Regions from separate parts of the Kribbella sp. NPDC055071 genome, predicted to be linked through region 1. Evidence: riboswitches for the same ligand, from Rfam matches in the RefSeq annotation. Region 1 holds a riboswitch; each other region holds the start of a gene.
The links. A riboswitch is a leader RNA that binds a small molecule or an ion and turns the genes downstream of it on or off. The one in region 1 is predicted to bind cobalamin.
Positions count from the first base shown of each region.

Region 1 (5,941 bases):
GCCGGCGTGCTCGTCGAACGCCTGACGAAGAACCACCCCGTCGCCCACACGCTCGTCACCGCCGCCGCGACCTGGACCGTCCTCGGCGCCCGCAGCCTCGAACGCGAAGCCGAGACGATGGCCGGCCTCCTCGAGGACAAGGACATCCCGGCCGCACGAGACCGCCTCAGCCACCTCTGCGCCCGTGACGCCACCAACCTCGAAGCCGACGAGCTGGCCCGCGCGACCGTCGAGTCGATCGCCGAGAACACCTCCGATGCCTGTGTAGCGCCACTGCTCTGGGGCAGTGTGTTCGGAGTGCCTGGCCTGCTTGGCTACCGCGCGGCCAACACCCTCGACGCGATGGTCGGCTACAAGTCCGCGAAGTACGTCAACTTCGGCTGGGCATCCGCCCGCCTCGACGACCTCGTCAACCTGCTGCCCGCGCGGGCCTGCGCGCTGCTGACCGGCCTGGCTGCAGGCAGACCGCAGCAGGCGCGCCGGATCTGGAAACGGGATGCGCCCAAACACCCGAGCCCGAACGCCGGACCGGTAGAGGCGGCGTTCGCCGGGGCACTGAACCTGACGCTGGGTGGCACGAACGACTACGGGAGTTATCAGGAGAATCGAGGCACGCTGGGTGACGGGCCGGCCCCGGCCGTCGTGGATGTGCGCAGGACGGCCGACCTGGCCAGGCGAGTAGGAGTTGCGGCAGCCATGACTTCAGCCGCCGTTTCGGCCGTCATTGCGGTTCTTGGGAGGAATCGATGGGCTTGAGTCACCGGCCGAACCGGATTGTGATGCTCCGGCACGGCGAGTCCGAGGCGAACGTGGACAAGACGATCTACGAGCGCATCCCCGACCACGCCGTCCCGCTGACCCCACGTGGGTACGAGCAGTCGGCCGAGGTCGGCAAGAAGCTCCGCGAGGTGTTCGAGAACCAATCCGTCCGCGTGTACGTCTCGCCGTACCTGCGAACTCTGCAGACACTCGATGCCCTCGGCCTGGACGACCTGATCGAGATGCCGCGCGAGGAGCCACGGCTGCGCGAGCAGGACTGGGCCAACCTGCAGGACACCGCGGACATCGAGGCGCAGGAGAAGCTGCGCGACTCGTTCGGGCACTTCTACTACCGGTTCACCCACGGCGAGTCGGGTGCGGACGTGTACGACCGGGTGTCGTCGCTGCTGGAGACCATGCACCGCGATTTCGAGCAGCCGGATTCGCCACAGAACGTGTTGCTGGTGTCGCACGGGCTCACGATGCGGTTGTTCTGCATGCGCTGGTTCCACTGGTCGGTACGGTTCTTCGAGACACTGCGCAATCCAGGAAACGCCGAAACACGCATCCTGCTGCGGCAGTCCGATTTCCGGTACAAGCTGGATCGGCCCTTCGAGCAGTGGACCCAGTACGAACCGACGGAACGGGAGCGATCGGCATGGTTGTAGAGCAGACCCGGGAAGCGGTACTCGATCTGCTGGGGAGTCTTACGCCCGCCCAGCTGGACAAGATCACGGCGTCGTTCGAGACCCCGGACCATCAACAGTGGACGTACCTGCCGGGCGCCGTACCGGGCCTTGCACTGACCGAGTTGACGCCGGCCCAGCAGAAGCTGGCCGAGCGGGTGGTCGCGATCGGCTGCAGCGAGCGCGGCGCGGGCGATGTCTGGGGCGTGCTGGACGCGGAAGTCGTCGTACGGGAGATCCCGGCGCTGCCGCCGAGCGGTGAGTGGGAGGGCTCCGTCGTCGGCGACCGGTACTTCCTCCGGGTGCTCGGTGATCCGGCCGGCACGGAGCCGTGGGCCTGGCGGCTGAACGGTCACCACCTCGGGTTGCATGTGACGCTCGTCGACGGGGCGATCGCGTTCACCCCGCAGTTCCTCGGGTCGAATCCGGCGGAGGTGCGGTCCGGACCGCAGGCCGGACGGCGTTTCCTCGCGGCCGAGCAGGATCTCGGCTTCGAGCTCCTGCACGCACTCGCGCCGGATCAGCAAGCGGTCGCGATTGTCTCGCCGGACGCGCCCGACGACATCCTGACCCGGCACGACCCTGTCGCCGACGCCAACCTGCTGTACCAGGGTCTCGCGTACGGCGACATGACCCCGGAGCAGCGGCAGTTGCTCAGCCTCCTCATCGGCCAGTACGTCGGACGCGCGGCCGGACCCATCGGGTTGCAGACCTGGCAGGACATCACCGACCACGGCATCGAGCGACTCACCTTCGCCTGGGCCGGCGCGACCGAGCCTGGCATCGGCAACCGCCACTACTACTCGATCGCGGGCCCGACCTTCCTGGCCGAGTACGACAACACCCAGGACGACGCCAACCACATCCACTCCGTCTGGCGAGACCTCCGCAACGACTGGGGCACCGACCTCCTGGCCGCCCACTACGCCATGCCGCGCTGACCCCGTCTATAAGCCTTGACTTAAGTAAGTGGCTGCTGACACACTCCTGTCGAGATGATCCGACAGGAGGCAGCCATGAACGAGCTGGGAACGATCACAACCGGTGCCGTCCGGTTGGAGCGCGTGTATCCGGTGAGTGCGGAGACGCTCTGGGCGTACCTGACCACCAAGGAGGGGCTCAGCCGGTGGATCGCGGACGGGGAGATCGGTCCGCGGCGGGTGAGCCTGGTCTTCCATGACAACCCGCAGTACCCGATCACGGGTGAGGTCCTGGTCTGGGAGCCCACTCACGTCGCCGAGTTCGAGTGGAACGGCGGACCGACCCAGCCGACGGACAGCGTCGTACGGCTCGAGCTCACGCCCGTGGAGGACGGCACCCGGCTGGTCCTCACGCACAGCCGCGTCGTCAAGCAGGACTCCATCGCGGAGTTCGGCGCGGGATGGCACTTCCACCTCGACACGCTGGCCGCCGTCGCCGCCGACACCGAGCCCTCCGCGGACCGTGATACGTGGAGCGCCCTGCACGCCCAGTACTCCGCCCAGCTAGAGTCGGCGGGGTCATCGACGGCATGTGTAGGAACCCGGTGTGAGTCCGGGACGGTCCCGCCACTGTGACCTCGGCGCTCGGAGTGGGCGTGGGGGAGTCAGGAACTGCCGCCGTCGTACCTCCGGACGGGGCGTGGATACCCCGAGGAAGGACCGGTAGCGCATGCCTGCCAACTCCTTGGCCAACCTTCTGCTGCTGTCGACCGCCGATACCGATCTGCTGGCTGCTGCCGCGGCGGACGCCGGGTGGGCTGTGGCCAACCCGGCGCGGCTCGACCTCGCCGAGCTCACTCCACTGCTGAACGCCGCAGACATCGTGGTGGTCCGGCTGCTCGGCGGACGGCGGGCATGGGAGGACGGCCTCGACGCGGTCGTCGCGTCCGGCAAGCCGGCCGTCGTGGTGAGCGGTGAGGCCGCCCCGGATGCCGAGCTGATGTCGCTGTCGACCGTGCCCGCGGGTGCAGTGACCGAGGCATTGGCCTATCTCCGCGAGGGCGGCGCCGACAACCTGCGCAACCTGGCCGGATTCCTCCGCGACACGCTGCTCCTGACCGGCGACGAATTCGATCCGCCGCGCGCGCTCCCGGCGTACGGCGTGCGCGGGACGTACGTCGAGGACGACCGGCCGGTCGTGGGGATCGTCTACTACCGCGCGCACGAGATCTCCGGCAACACCGCGTTCGTCGACGCGCTCGCGGCCGCGGTCGAGGCGGCCGGAGCACAGCCCCTGCCCGTGTACTGCGGGACTCTGCGCGGCCTGGATCCGGCTAGTGCCGACAACGCCGACTTGTTCGACCTGCTGCGTCGCTGCGACGTCCTGGTCACGACACTGCTCGCCGCCGGTGGATCCGTCGCGGCCACCGCGAGCGCCGGCGGTGCTGACGACGCATGGGACGCCGGCGCGCTGGCCTCGCTCGACATTCCGCTGCTCCAGGGCCTCGCGCTGACCTCGACCCGCGATCAGTGGTTGGAGAGCGACGCTGCGCTGAGTCCGATGGACGCGGCGACGCAGGTCGCGATCCCGGAGTTCGACGGTCGGCTGATCACGATCCCGTTCTCGTTCAAGTCGTACGACGCCGACGGCCTGGCCCGCTATGCGCCGGATCCCGAACGATGCGCGCGGCTGGCCGGGATCGCGGTCGCGCATGCCCGGCTGCGGCACGTCCCGGCGGCGGAGAAGCGGCTCGCGCTGATGTTGTCGTCGTACCCGACCAAGCACGCCCGGATCGGGAACGCGGTCGGGCTGGACACTCCGGCCTCGGCCGTGGTCCTGCTCGGGCAGTTGGAGCAGGCCGGGTACGACCTCGGCGGGCTCGACCTGAGTGAGCTGCAAGGTGCCGAGGGCGCCGACGGTCTGATCCACCGGCTGATCGCGACCGGCGGACACGACGTCGACTGGCTGACCGACGAGCAGTTGGAGAACGCGGTCGCGAAGGTGCCGCTGTCGACGTACGCGCGCTGGCTCGGCGAGACGCCTGAGTCGTTGCGGACGGCAATGATCGAGGCCTGGGGTGAGCCGCCTGGCTCGCTGTACGTCGATCCCACCGGAGCCATCGCCCTGGCGGCCTTGCGTTTCGGGAACGTCGTACTGATGATCCAGCCGCCGCGTGGTTTCGGTGAGAACCCGGTCGCGATCTACCACGATCCGGACATGGCCCCGTCGCATCACTACCTGGCGGCCTACCGCTGGCTCGAGGCTTCCGAGCAGGACGGCGGTTTCGGCGCGCACGCCGTCGTACACCTCGGGAAGCACGGCACGCTCGAATGGCTGCCAGGCAAGGGAATCGGGCTCGCGGCCGACAGTGCCCCGGATGCCGTCCTCGGCAACCTGCCGATGATCTACCCGTTCATCGTCAACGATCCCGGCGAGGGGACGCAGGCGAAGCGGCGCGTGCACGCGACCGTCGTCGATCACCTCGTCCCGCCGATGGCACGGGCCGAGACGTACGGCGACATGGCCAAGCTCGAGTACTTGCTAGACGAGTACGCGACGGTGTCGGCCTTGGACCCGGAGAAGGTCCCGACGCTGCGGGCGCAGATCTGGACACTGATCCAGGCAGCCCAGTTGCACCACGATCTGCACACGTCCGAGAAGCCGGACGACGAGGAGTTCGACGAGTTCGTCCTGCACCTGGACGGGTATCTGTGCGAGATCAAGGACGTGCAGATCCGCGACGGGTTGCACATCCTCGGCGGTGCGCCGACCGGTGAGGCGCGGGTGAACCTGGTCCTCGCCGTACTGCGGGCTCGTCAGCTCTGGGGTGGTTCGTACTCCATCCCTGGGCTGCGGACGGCGCTCGGGAACACGTTCGGGGTGGACGAGGCGGAACTGTTGGCCAATCCGGGGGTTGCCGCCGACCTGGCCGACCTGGCGACGCTCGCCGACCTGCCTGCGGTCAGTGGCGCCGACGGGGTCGACCTGCTCGAGGCGGTCGCGCGGAAGCTGGTTCTCGGGATGGAGACGCTCGGCTGGGACGCGGCGAAGGTTCCGGTCGTGGTGGACGAGGTGCTGGCTCGGGAATCGTCGGAGGTCGAGGCGTCGCTGACCTTCGCGGCGACCGAGGTCGTGCCCCGGCTCGCGCGGACCCCCGATGAGTTGGGGAACGTCCTGCGAGCCCTGGACGGTCGCTTCGTCGAAGCCGGGCCGTCCGGGTCGCCGACGCGCGGGCTGGTCAACGTGCTGCCGACCGGCCGCAACTTCTACGCGGTCGACCCGAAGGCGATCCCGAGCCGCAACGCCTGGGATGTCGGGGTTGCGCTGGCCGACTCGCTGCTCGCCCGGCACCAGGCCGAGACGGGGGAGTGGCCGCGTTCGGTCGGTCTGACCATCTGGGGTACGTCGGCGATGCGGACGCAGGGCGACGACCTGGCCGAGGTGCTGTGGCTGTTCGGCTGCCGCCCGGTCTGGGACGAGGCATCGCGCCGGGTCACCGGGTTCGAGGTGGTCGGTCTGTCCGAGCTGGGCCGGCCCCGGATCGACGTGACGATCCGGATCTCCGGGTTCTTCCG
Region 1 is NZ_JBSGUS010000005.1:348,606-354,546, forward strand. It holds gene ACWF4Z_RS11990 (cobalamin biosynthesis protein) at 1-756, shown strand, start outside; gene ACWF4Z_RS11995 (phosphoglycerate mutase family protein) at 747-1,427, shown strand; gene ACWF4Z_RS12000 (DUF3500 domain-containing protein) at 1,418-2,386, shown strand; partial or broken gene ACWF4Z_RS12005 (SRPBCC domain-containing protein) at 2,462-2,800, shown strand; cobalamin riboswitch at 2,923-3,059, shown strand; gene cobN (cobaltochelatase subunit CobN) at 3,096-5,941, shown strand, end outside.

Region 2 (5,941 bases), on a different contig from region 1:
CCTTGCCGGGTACTCGGGGTGGGTCCTGATCCGAGGAGGTGCGGTGGTTCGCTTCTATGTCCTGGCGACGCTCGGCGTGTTGGGTGCGTTGACTCTGCTGGCGGCGGTGATCGGCGGGGCGGGCTGGTGGGTGCTGCTGGCGGTCGTGATCGCGGTGCTGGTCCTCGGGCTGTACGACCTGATCCAGAAGAAGCACTCGATCCTGCGGAACTACCCGGTGATCGGACACATGCGGTTCCTGCTCGAGGACATCCGGCCGGAGCTGCAGCAGTACTTCATCGAGCGGAACTACGACGGTCGTCCGTACGACCGGGACACCCGCTCGACTATCTATGCCAGGGCCAAGGGCGAGAACGAGGAGCAGCCGTTCGGGACCGAGCGGGACGTCAACGCGGTCGGGTACGAGTACCTGGTGCACTCGACCGCGCCGCGCCCGGTCTCGGCAGAGATCCCACGGGTCCGAATCGGTGGGCCGGACTGCACCGCGCCGTACGACATGGCGTTGCTGAACGTCTCCGCGATGAGCTTCGGCGCGCTCAGCGCGAACGCGATCGAGGCGCTGAACCGGGGTGCGCGCAAGGGCGGTTTCGCCCACGACACGGGCGAGGGCGGAATCAGCAAGTATCACCGGCAAGGCGGCGACCTGGTCTGGGAGATCGGCAGCGGGTACTTCGGGACGCGGACCGAGGACGGCGACTTCGACCCGGACCAGTTCCGCGACAAGGCCGCCGACGACCAGGTCAAGCTGGTGTCGCTCAAGCTCAGCCAGGGTGCGAAACCGGGGATCGGCGGAGTCCTTCCGGGGGCGAAGGTCAGCGCCGAGATCGCGGCCGCGCGGGGTGTTCCGCGGGGAGAGAAGTGCGTGTCCCCGCCGTACCACAAGGTCTTCGCGACGCCGCGGGAACTGGTGCTGTTCATCGCCCGGATGCGCGAGCTGGCGGGCGGTAAGCCGGCCGGTTTCAAGCTCTGCGTCGGTTCGCGGACCGACGTTCTCGCGATCTGCAAGGCGATGGTTGCCGAGGGCATCACACCGGATTTCATTGTCGTGGACGGCGGCGAGGGTGGGACCGGCGCGGCGCCGCAGGAGTACGAGGACCACGTCGGTACGCCGTTGACCGAAGGACTGCTCACCGTGCACAACGCGCTGGTCGGCGTCGGGCTGCGGGACCGCGTCAAGGTCGGTGCCTCGGGCAAGGTGGCCACCGGGGTCGACATCGTGAAGCGGATCCTGCAGGGCGCGGACTACACCAATGCGGCCCGGGCGATGATGATGGCGACCGGTTGCATCCAGGCGCAGACCTGCCACACGAACACCTGCCCGGTCGGGGTCGCCACCCAGGACCCGCGCCGGATGCGCGCGCTCGACGTGACCGACAAGACCGCGCGGGTCGCCAGCTACCAGCACGAGACGATCAAGCAGGCGATGCAGGTGATCGCCTCGATGGGTCTGGACGGACCCGACCAACTCGAACCGCGGATGCTGCTGCGCCGGATCGACCACACCCGGACCGCCAGCTATGCCGAGCTCTTCGACCACCTGACACCCGGCCAGTTGCTGGGCAGTCCGCACGACCTCCCGGCCGAGTGGGCCCGCGACTGGGCGCACGCGGATCCTGATGTGTTCAAGCCCTGAGGAGTCATGGATGACCACGATTGCTGAACTGCTCGTCGAGTCGCTGGCGGACCACGGCGTCAGCTCTGTCTGGGGTGTCGTCGGTGACGCCCTGAACCCGGTCACCGACGCGATCCGGCGGGAGGATCGGATCGAGTGGATCGGGGTGCGGCACGAAGAGGCCGGGGCGTTCGCGGCCGGCGCGCAGGCCGCGCTGACCGGCAAGCTGGGCGTCTGCATGGGGACCGTCGGGCCGGGCGCGATCCATTTGCTGAACGGGTTGTACGACGCGGCCAAGTCGCGGGTGCCGGTGCTCGCGATCTGCGGCCAGGTGCCGCGCGAGGAGATCGGCAGCGACTTCTTCCAGGAGGTCGACAACGACGCGCTGTTCGCCGACGTGGCCGTCTTCTCCGCGACCGTGATGACGGCCGAGCAGGCACCCGGACTGATCGAGCAGGCGGTCAACGCAAGCCTGACCGAGCGCGGGGTCGCGGTGCTGTCGTTCCCTGGTGACGTGGGTGGTCTGGAGTTGCCGCACGGTACGGCGGTGCCGCGGTTCGTCGAGCCGGCGTCGCAGACCGTTCCGGCACCGGACGAGTTGGCTGCGGTCGCTGCGGTGCTGAACGCCGCCAAGAATGTGACGCTCCTGGTCGGAATGGGCGCTCGGGAGGCGCTGTCCGAGGTGCAGGAGCTGGCTGCGACGTTGGCTGCACCGACGGTGTTGACGCTGAAGGCGAAAGAAGGGTTCGAGGAGCAGTTGCCGCAGGAGGTCGGGCAGTCGGGGCTGATCGGCAACCATGCCAGCAAGGTCGCGTTCGACGGGTGCGACGTGTTGTTCCTGGTCGGGACGGACTTCCCGTACCGCGAATTCCTGCCGGCCGGGAAGACCGTCGTGCAGCTCGATCTGCGCGGGGCGCACATCGGGCGGCGGATCAGCGCGGCGCACGCGCTGGTCGGGCATGCGAAACCGACGCTCGCGCAGTTGCTTCCGTTGCTCGAGGCAAAGACCGACACCGGGCACCTGGACAAGGCCCGGTCGACGTACGAATCCTGGCGGAAGCGGCAGCAGCAATTCACCGATCCGGGCTTCGACCACAAGGCGAAGGGGCTGCTGCGGCGCAAGGTGGACAACCCGGACGGTCGGATCCGGCCCGAGCTCCTCGCCGCCGTGGTCGATCGGCATGCGGCCGACGACGCGGTGTTCACGACCGATACCGGGATGTCGACGGTGTGGTTGTCACGGTTCGTCCGGATGCGCGGGTCGCGGCGCCTGGTCGGGTCGTACAACCTCGGTTCGATGGCGAACGCGATGCCGCAGGCGCTCGGGCTCGCCGCGGCGGATCGGGATCGCCAGGTCGTCGCGTTCTGTGGTGACGGCGGACTGTCGATGCTGCTCGGCGACCTGATCACCGCGGTGTCCTATCAGCTGCCGGTGAAGCTCGTGGTCTTCGACAACGGGCGGCTCGGGATGGTGAAGCTCGAGATGGAGCAGGTCGGGCTGCCGGAGTACGGGACCAAGCTCGCGAATCCGGACTTCGCCGCGGTCGCGACGGCGATCGGGCTGACCGGGATCCGGGTGGAGAAGCCGGACGAGGTGGAAGCAGCGGTGCAGCAGGCGTTCGCGACGCCCGGGCCCGTGCTCCTCGACGTACTGACGAATCCCGACGAGGTGTCGGTGCCGCCGCAGGTGACGGTGAGCCAGGGCTGGGGGTTCGCGATCGCGAAGAGCAAGGAGTTCCTCGAAAGCTTTGAGTAGTGTGGGTGACCATGCGCATGCGTTCGGTAGTAGGGCTCATCGGGGTTGCCGCGGTGCTGGCGGGATGCAGCGGCCCCGGTCAGGAGAACGCTCCCAACGTGCCGCCGCTCGTCTCGGTGAGCTCGCAGACACCGTCGGACATCCCCACGCCAACGCCGTCGGCCACGCCCTCGGAGACCCCCAGCGGGTCGAAGGTCGCCGACACGTTGTGTGTGCGGATGGACCCGACGCTCGTGCAGTCGACGCTCGCCGTTGCGACGGTGCAGATCGAGCCCGCGCAGCTTCCGGCCGACTTCGGGTTGCCGACGTACGACGTCTGTCAGCTCGCGCTCAGCACCAAGGCCGGTGGCCCGGTCCTCAAGGTCGAGACTTCGGTGCTCCCGGCAACCAAATCGACACTCACCTCAACCCTGAAGGCCTACACGGCCACGAAGGCTGAGCCGGCCAAGCCTGCGCTCGTGGGCGAGGCCGGATACGGGACGAGCACGTTCGTGGTGTTCCTGCTGCAAGGGCGCTTGTACCGGGTCATCGGACCGCAGGCGACGCTGGCGAAGTACGTCGTACTGGGTCAGGACGTCGCCAAGCAGGCGCCCGGCTTGCCCGACCCGCGGCCGGACATCCTGCAGTCGGATTGCGAGCGTGGGTCGTCCCTCGCCGAGAAGGTGATGGGCGCTCCGGCGACAGCTCGCCGTGACGGCGAGAGCCGGCCCGGTGACCTGGTCTGCGGGTGGGTCACCGCGGACAGCGTGCTGTCGACCTCGGTACGACGTACCCGGAAGGCGGAAGCGCTGATGGCGCCGATCCGCGCCGCCAAGACCTCCCAGCCGATCCCGCTGGGTGACGAGGGGTACGTCGACATCGCCACCGGCCGCACCACGATCCGGGTCGGCGACGACAAGCTGATCGAGCTGGTCCCGCTCCCGGCCCGCGCGGTCGATGTGGACCTGATGACGTCGTTCGCGCTCGCGATGGCTCCGCTCTACACCCGCTGAGCAGCCGTACCTGCGATCGAATCGCGGATGTTACTGTGGCGGCGTCGTGGTGCTCGGGAAGCCGGTGAGATACCGGAGCGGCCCTCGCCACTGTGATCGGGATTTCCGCCTGTCGTTCCGTTGAGGAGACCACTGGCCGCGTGCGGCTGGGAAGGTCAGACCGGTGGATGCTGTACCCGTCAGCCAGGAGACCGGCCACGGCGCGTCAGACCCGTCCACGAGGTGCTGGAGGAGCGGTCCGTCATGGCCGTTGTGCGCGTTGTCGCTGTTGTCCTGTCCCTGTCCTTGCTGTCGGCCTGTGGTCCGGCCGCGACCGCGGAGAACGGTCCCGGCGCGATCACCGTGAAGAACTGCGGGATCGACGTCACCGTCGACGGTCCACCGAAGCGGGTGTTCGCGGCGTACCAGCCAGCCATCGAGCTGGCGCATGCGCTCGGGATCTCGGATCGGCTCGTGGGGACGGCGTACCTGGATGCCAAGGTCCTGCCGGAGTACACGGCGGCCCAGGCCGAGGCGAAGTACTACAAGAACCTGCCGAGCCGCGAGCAGTTGCTCAGCCTGGATCCGGACTTCGTGTTGTCCGGGTTCAACGACGTCTTCAGTTCCGCCGGCAGCGATTCGAGCTTCGGCAGTCGCAAGAGCCTGAGCGAGCTCGGGGTGCGGACGTGGATCTTCAGTCCGCTCTGCCCGACCGCGGATGGCAAGGGCGACGAGGCGATCGACCCCGCGACGGTCTCGATGGACAACGTGTACGCCGATCTGCGTGATCTCGGCCGGATCTTCGACGTCGAGGACAAGGCGGAAGCCGTGATCGCCGACCAGCAGCGGCGGATCGCTGCCGTGGCGGAGAAGGTGAAGGGTGCCGATCGGCCGACGGTCGCGATTCTGCGGCCCGGGCTGGAGGGCGGCGGGATGACAGTGTCCGGTGGTCCCGACTTCGGTACCGTCCTGATCCGGCAGGCGGGTGGGACGAACGCGTTCGCCGACCTCACGTCCAAGCGGAACGTGAAGATCAGCGTCGAGGAGTTCATCAAGCGCGACCCCGACTACGTGCTGATCAGCGGTTGCTGTGATGCCGGGCTCACGCCGGCCTCGTCGCAGGCGGATGTGGACAAGCTGCTGGCGAACCCGGCGTACGCGAACCTGAAGGCGGTCCGCAATCATCGCGTGATTCCGTGGCTGTTCGCCAATCACTCGGCCGGCGTTCGCGGCGCCTACAGCACCGAGAACATCGCGCAGCTCATCCACCCCGACCTGGTCAAGTGAAACGTGCGGCCGGGCTGCTGGTCTGCTGTGTCGTGCTGGGACTTGCGGTGCTCTTGTCGCTGATTGTCGGCAATCAGTTGTTCGCGCCGCACGACGTGTACCTGGCGATGGCGGACTTCAGCGGCAGTGATTCCGATCGGGTGATCAGGTACCTACGGCTGCCGCGGACCCTGTCCGGCCTGCTGGTCGGCGTTGCCCTCGGGCTGTCGGGTGGGCTGATGCAGGGCGTGACCCGGAACCCGCTGGCCGACCCGGGGATCCTCGGCGTGAACGCGGGCGCTGCGCTGGCCGTGGTGGCCGCGATCGGGCTGTTCG
Region 2 is NZ_JBSGUS010000008.1:109,625-115,565, reverse strand. It holds gene ACWF4Z_RS15595 (FMN-binding glutamate synthase family protein) at 44-1,633, shown strand; gene ACWF4Z_RS15590 (thiamine pyrophosphate-dependent enzyme) at 1,644-3,368, shown strand; gene ACWF4Z_RS15585 (hypothetical protein) at 3,380-4,360, shown strand; cobalamin riboswitch at 4,391-4,574, shown strand; gene ACWF4Z_RS15580 (ABC transporter substrate-binding protein) at 4,604-5,626, shown strand; gene ACWF4Z_RS15575 (FecCD family ABC transporter permease) at 5,623-5,941, shown strand, end outside.
Region 2: linked by a shared signal. The riboswitch ahead of ACWF4Z_RS15580 (ABC transporter substrate-binding protein) and the one ahead of cobN (cobaltochelatase subunit CobN) in region 1 are both predicted to bind cobalamin.

Region 3 (5,941 bases), on a different contig from region 1:
CACCAGCGTGGTCACGGGCGAGCCGCTGCCGCGCAGTGTGGGCGCCGGCGACCCCGTGGTGGCGGGCACGATCAGTACCGATGGACGGTTGGTTCTGACTGCGACTGCCGTGGGGGCCAACACCCAGCTCGCCCAGATGGCTGCTGTCGCCGAGCAGGCGCAGGAACGGAAGGCGCGGATCCAGCACACGGTGGACAGAATCATCGTCTGGTTCGTCCCGGCGGTGATCGCCCTCGCGGTTGTCGTCACGGTCGGCTGGTACTTGTCCGGCGCACCGCTCCAGCAAGCTGTCGGCACCGGCATCTCCGTACTCGTCATCGCGTGCCCGTGCGCACTCGGACTGGCCACCCCGACGGCCCTGATGGTTGGGATCGGCCGTGGCGCTTCGCTCGGGATCCTGATCAAAGGTCAGGATGCGCTCGAGGCCAGCGGCGTGATCGACACGATCGTCCTGGACAAGACCGGCACGCTGACCACCGGCGAACTGACGATCGCTCACGTAGCGACGACCGGGTCGCTCACGGCTCCCGACGTACTTCGGTATGCGCTGTCGGTCGAGCAGGGATCGGAGCATCCGATCGCGCGCGGGGTGGAACGACGGGCGGAGGCCGACGGTGTCGAGGCTTTGCCGGTCACGTCGTTCCAGGTCCGGCCGGGTCTCGGCGCGACTGGCTGCGTCGACGGTCATGAGGTCGTCGTTGGTAACGCGGCGCTGCTCGAGTCCCTGGGTGTGACGGTCAGCGGTTCCGGGATTCAGGTGGCTGTCGACGGCCGACTGGTTGGGACGTTGACGGTGGCCGACACCCTGCGGCCGAGTGCGATGGCCGCAGTGGAATCCCTGCACCAGCAGGGGTTGCGCACGATTTTGCTCACCGGAGACGGCGAGCAGGTCGCGCGGGAGATCGCCGAATCGCTCGGTATCGCCGATGTCCGTGCTGGTGTCCTGCCTGCGGACAAGGCGGCCGTGATCGCGAAACTGCAGGCCGATGGGCATCGCGTTGCGATGGTCGGTGACGGTATCAACGATGCGGCCGCGTTGGCCACGGCCGACCTCGGCCTGGCGGTCGTGACCGGTACGGACATCGCGCTCAAGTCCGCCGACATCATCTTGGTCCGCGAGGATCTCCGCGTGGTTCCCACCGCAATCGGGTTGGCCCGCCGCACCCGTCGTACGATCCACCGCAATCTGATCTGGGCCTTCGCTTACAACCTCGCCGCCGTTCCGATCGCCGCCGCGGGTCTGCTCAACCCATTGATCGCGGCCGCGGCGATGTCGCTCTCATCGCTGTTCGTCACGTTCAACAGCCTCCGGCTGCGCGAGTTCGGCGCCGATCTCGATTCCGACTAGTCAGCCGGCGCGGTCCAGGACGCAGTCGCCGCAGACCGGGCCGGCGTGGTCGGGCGCGGCTCGGTAGATCAGGCAGCAGCTGCGGCGGCGGAAGTGACCGGCTTCGGCGGTGTAGGCCTCGCGCAGAGCGGGGTGGGTCAGGAGCTGGGCGGCGAGGGTGTGGGCTCGTTCGGAGAGGTGAGGCGCCGCATTCGTGAGCGCTGTCGCGGCGCCGTTGATGGCCGAGGCGACGTTCCCCCACAGGATGGGTTCGGAGACGCCGTACGGCTTGGTCGCCTCGGCCAAGGCCGGGATCGGGCCGTCGATCAGCTCGCTGCTGAGGTCGCGATCGCTCGTCAGACTTGGCAGTGACAGGGGAAACGCTCCTCCGAGGACGGGTTGCCACCACGCCGTTTCCAAGGTGACGGATCGGACTCCCCCGTCGAGGACCGCGGTGCCAAACGCCGGTGAGATGAGGCGCGCGACCAGGCCCAGGTGCGTGATCGACGCGGCCACGCGTACTTCGATTGCCGCAGGCAACTGACCGCTCACGGCAGCGAGGTACTCGCGGGTGGCCGTGACGCGGTCCTGCAGTACGGCGGGATCGTCGACCAGCTCGATCATGCTTCGCCAAGGCGGGACCGGCGCCGATCCGGGTGCGTGTTCTTCGATCGCGAAGAACGGACCGAGGGCCGCGAGCTGGTTCAGCAGCGCGGCCTTCGGTGGCGTGTTGGTCATACGGTACTGACGGGCTGCGCCTCATCAGCAGAGCGCTGCGAGCCCGGGTGGAGCAGGCGGTCGGCCAGCGGGCCGAAGACCAGGCCGATGGCCGCCCACAGGATGAGCTGGGCGCCGACCGAGTACAAGCGGAACGAGTACAGGCTGTCCGCATCGAATCCCGGGTAGACGATCGTGCCCTTGGGGTCGGTCAGCGGCAGCGGAGTCTCGGTGGCGTGCTTGCCGTACTCCTCGACGTTCGCGGCCAAGTGCCCGACCGAGGGCAGCACCGCCATCAGAACGCCGATGATCACCGCGTAGGCCGCGATGGCGAGGAGTGTCGCGTTCCAGTTCCCGAACCGCGGCTTCAGGTACTTGCCGAGGATCACCGCGCCGACCAGCAGCACAATCGAGCACGCGACCATCGCCAGGTACAGGTTGCCGCGGTCGTGGATCGTGTCCTCGTGGCCGATCGAGGGCGGATTGGCCGGATACTTCAGGAACGGCACGAAGTAGATCCCGAGGAACCCGGCCAGCGCGACCAGCATCGCGAGCGTGCGCGGCCGGAGGTTCCCGACCCGGCCCAGGCAAATGGCGTACGCCACCGCGAACAGCGCACCCATGGCGATACCGAACAGCACGATGCCCACGCCGATGCCGATGTTCGCCTGGAGGGTACGGCTGAAGATCTCCGGACCGGCGGCCTCGACCGGGAGCCCGGCCGCCTTGTCCAGTGCCTCTTGGGCAGCGTCGCGCCCGCTCTCGTAGTCGATCGCGGCCTGGATCTGCGGCTCAGCGAAGATCCGCGCGAACACGAACGCGAGCAGCCCGCCCACTGCGCCGGCGATCACGCCGCGCAGGATCAGTTTCTTTTCCATCAGTGGCAGGGGAAGCCGAGGAAGTGCCGACCGTCGTGGACGAACTCGTGGATGTGCATGTCCTTGCCGAAGATCGAGTACGCGCCCTGGTCCACACCGATGAAGTAGTAGACGAGCAGCGCCAGGACCGCGGTGCTGACCAGCCACACCACAGCCTTCGAGATCGGTACGACGACCGGGGTCGACACCGTGGTGGGAGCAGACAGATTGCTCACGAGCAGAGCCTCCTTCTAGGGGATCGTGCGTCCCGCAACCAATGGAGCGTCGTGACGGCCAAGTATCTGACTCACCGGCAGCATGCTGCGACCGGCACACAGTGGCGCGACCGTGCCGAATTCTCATCGGCTTCCTCACGCCGTCACTACCTCCGGAGAGTACGGAAGCGGTCCGGACACGTCAATCAGGCGACACGCCGGACCGCGTCACACCTCCAGGTGATCACTCAGTGAGACTCCGCCGCGACATCGCGCGGAAAAGCTACCGTGTTGATCGACTTACTTCTCTATCAGGAGGACCCGATGAGCGTCACAGACGAGTTGCTCGAGAACGCCGCACGGTACGCCGAGAGCTTCGACAAGGGATCCCTGCCACTCCCCCCGGCCAAGCACGTGGCCGTCCTCGCGTGCATGGATGCGCGCCTCAACCCCTACGGTCTCCTGGGCCTGTCCGAGGGCGACGCCCACGTCATCCGGAACGCCGGTGGCGTCGTCACCGCCGACGAACGCCGCAGCCTGGCCATCAGCCAGCGCCTGCTGGGCACCCAGGAGATCATCCTGATCCACCACACCGACTGCGGGATGCTCACGTTCACCGACGACGAGTTCAAGGCGTCGATCGAATCCGAGGTCGGGCAGAAGCCGGACTGGGCCGCCGAAGCCTTCCCCGACCTGGAAGCCGACGTCCGCCAGTCCATCCGCCGGATCACGACCGACCCGTTCATCCCCAACAAGTCCTCGGTCCGAGGCTTCATCTACGACGTCACCACCGGAGCCCTCGACGAGGTCAAGGCATAGCTCAGGAAAGCGCTTCGAGGGTGTCGTCGACGAGGAGGTACGAGGCGCTCGTAGTCAGTGAAGCGTTGTCGGCCTCGAAGTCGTCGGTGAGGTTTCGCCTGGTGACTTGGGCGGTCCACAAGAGTGCGTAGCCGGCGTCGGACAGGGTCTGGGCCAGCTCTCTGCGCATGACCAGAGCGCCGACGGTGGTGATGCCGGCGGTTGGGTCCAGCACGGCTGGGCCTGAAGGGTCTGTCCAGGTGAAGTCCTGACCGCGGTTCAGGTTCAGCACATTGAAGAGGAGTTGAGTGGGAACGTAGCCGGAGACGTTGTCGGTGTTGTCTCGGGTTGTTCCGGTGCCGGTGTAGTGGCTGTAAGGGAGTTCGACGGTGAACGGGAGCTCGTAGGGCTCGTTGGACTGGCCGCTGGCGAGGTCCCAGTCCGGCGAAGCCGGGTGGGTCGCGAGGAGGCGGTTGACGATGGTGGTGTGCTCAGGCATCCGGCCGCCGTCATAGTCCTGCCCCTCGGCCCACGCGCGAACGGCGGGAATGTCCCCGACGGCGACGAGATACGAGCGGAGTTGCATCGTCACGTTGACCGCCGGTACGCCGGACGCGGCGACCTCAGGCGGCAGTTCTTGGGTCCAGTTGTCATACCGAACGAGCGAGAGCCAGCGATCCCCATCGGGACCGGTCAGGCTGATCAGCTCCAGCGGATCCGGCAGACCGTCCATGACGGCCGCGACTGGCGCGAACCAGGTCGGCTGGTCGAGCGCGTCCCGACCCTCACGGACCAGCACGGTCGGATCGATGTCCCGGCCGATGACCTCGACAGCGGAGTGGAACGGAACCGCTTGGTTGTCCCACCGGACCTGAAGCCGAAGGTTGTCGGCGAGCCGGGCCAGGACGTCGTACAGGCCGATCCACTGATACTTCTTGCCGTACCGCTCGACTCCGCCGCGCCGATGACCGTCCAGCTCGGCGAACAGCTCAGGTGTCCACCCCAGCTGGAGAACCCGGGCGAGGATGAACCGCTCGGCCTCGCCGACCAGACTCGCCGGATCGTCGACCGCAAACTCGTCCAAGGCCGGTTCCAGGATGTGACGGCCGAAGTCGCCCGATTCCAACGAATCCCCGACCGACGAGTAGGGATCGCCCGGCGGCTCACCGAGCTCATCGACTGGCCATACAGCGCCGTACGGCGGTTGCCAGTCCGGGCCGGACCATCCACGCAGCCGAGCAGCGCCGGCGGTACGCCACAAATAGTCGCGGGTCATCAGGTGCACCGGCACCCCGTCCGCGACCAGCTCCGCCGCGCTGTCAGCAACTGTCGTGATCACCTCGGCCGACTCAGCTCGCAGCGCGATCGCACAAACAGCACCGGCCAGCCGCTCGACGACGTACGGATCGTTGCACCCGCGGAACCTCCGGACCGCATCGGCCACCGCGCGGGGATTCCGTTCGCCCAGAGACACAAGCGCCTTGGTAGCCCGGTCGCGGAGCCCGCGGACCGTTGACGTGAGCAACCATCCGATCACCAGCGCGGCCAGCCCGGCCACGTCGTCGGGCCTGTGCTCAGACTCCCGTACGTCGGGCCAGGCCCAGTCGAGCAACACCCTGACGACCTGGTCCGAGCCGTCGTCCACAAGCCACTCGGACCAGGACCGATCGCGATCCGGAAGTGCTAGATCCGACAGGACCCGATGGAGAAACTCGGCGTTCACCGCATGACCGGGAACACAGGCAACCCGAACCAGCGCAAGCCACACGTCTGCCGAGCCCAGCAACTCCTCGACCAGCGATGCAGTCCTGGCGGTCGTGTGCTCCGCCGACCGCAGCGTCAGGCTCTCGAGGAACGCGTCGACGATCTGCCGATCAACCGACCCGTCCCCGAACAGGTCGACAATCTCGATGCCGCGCGTTTCCGGCAGAATCACGCCAAGCGCCCCGAGTACGCCGTTCTCCCGCCAACTGGTCGTGGAATCCAGCGCTCGATACCAGCCCGCCAGGTCGGTCGACTCCGCCAAC
Region 3 is NZ_JBSGUS010000001.1:404,840-410,780, reverse strand. It holds gene ACWF4Z_RS01955 (heavy metal translocating P-type ATPase) at 1-1,348, shown strand, start outside; gene ACWF4Z_RS01950 ((2Fe-2S)-binding protein) at 1,349-2,065, opposite strand; gene ACWF4Z_RS01945 (CbtA family protein) at 2,062-2,922, opposite strand; gene ACWF4Z_RS01940 (CbtB domain-containing protein) at 2,922-3,137, opposite strand; cobalamin riboswitch at 3,178-3,324, opposite strand; gene ACWF4Z_RS01935 (beta-class carbonic anhydrase) at 3,441-3,935, shown strand; gene ACWF4Z_RS01930 (hypothetical protein) at 3,937-5,941, opposite strand, start outside.
Region 3: linked by a shared signal. The riboswitch ahead of ACWF4Z_RS01940 (CbtB domain-containing protein) and the one ahead of cobN (cobaltochelatase subunit CobN) in region 1 are both predicted to bind cobalamin.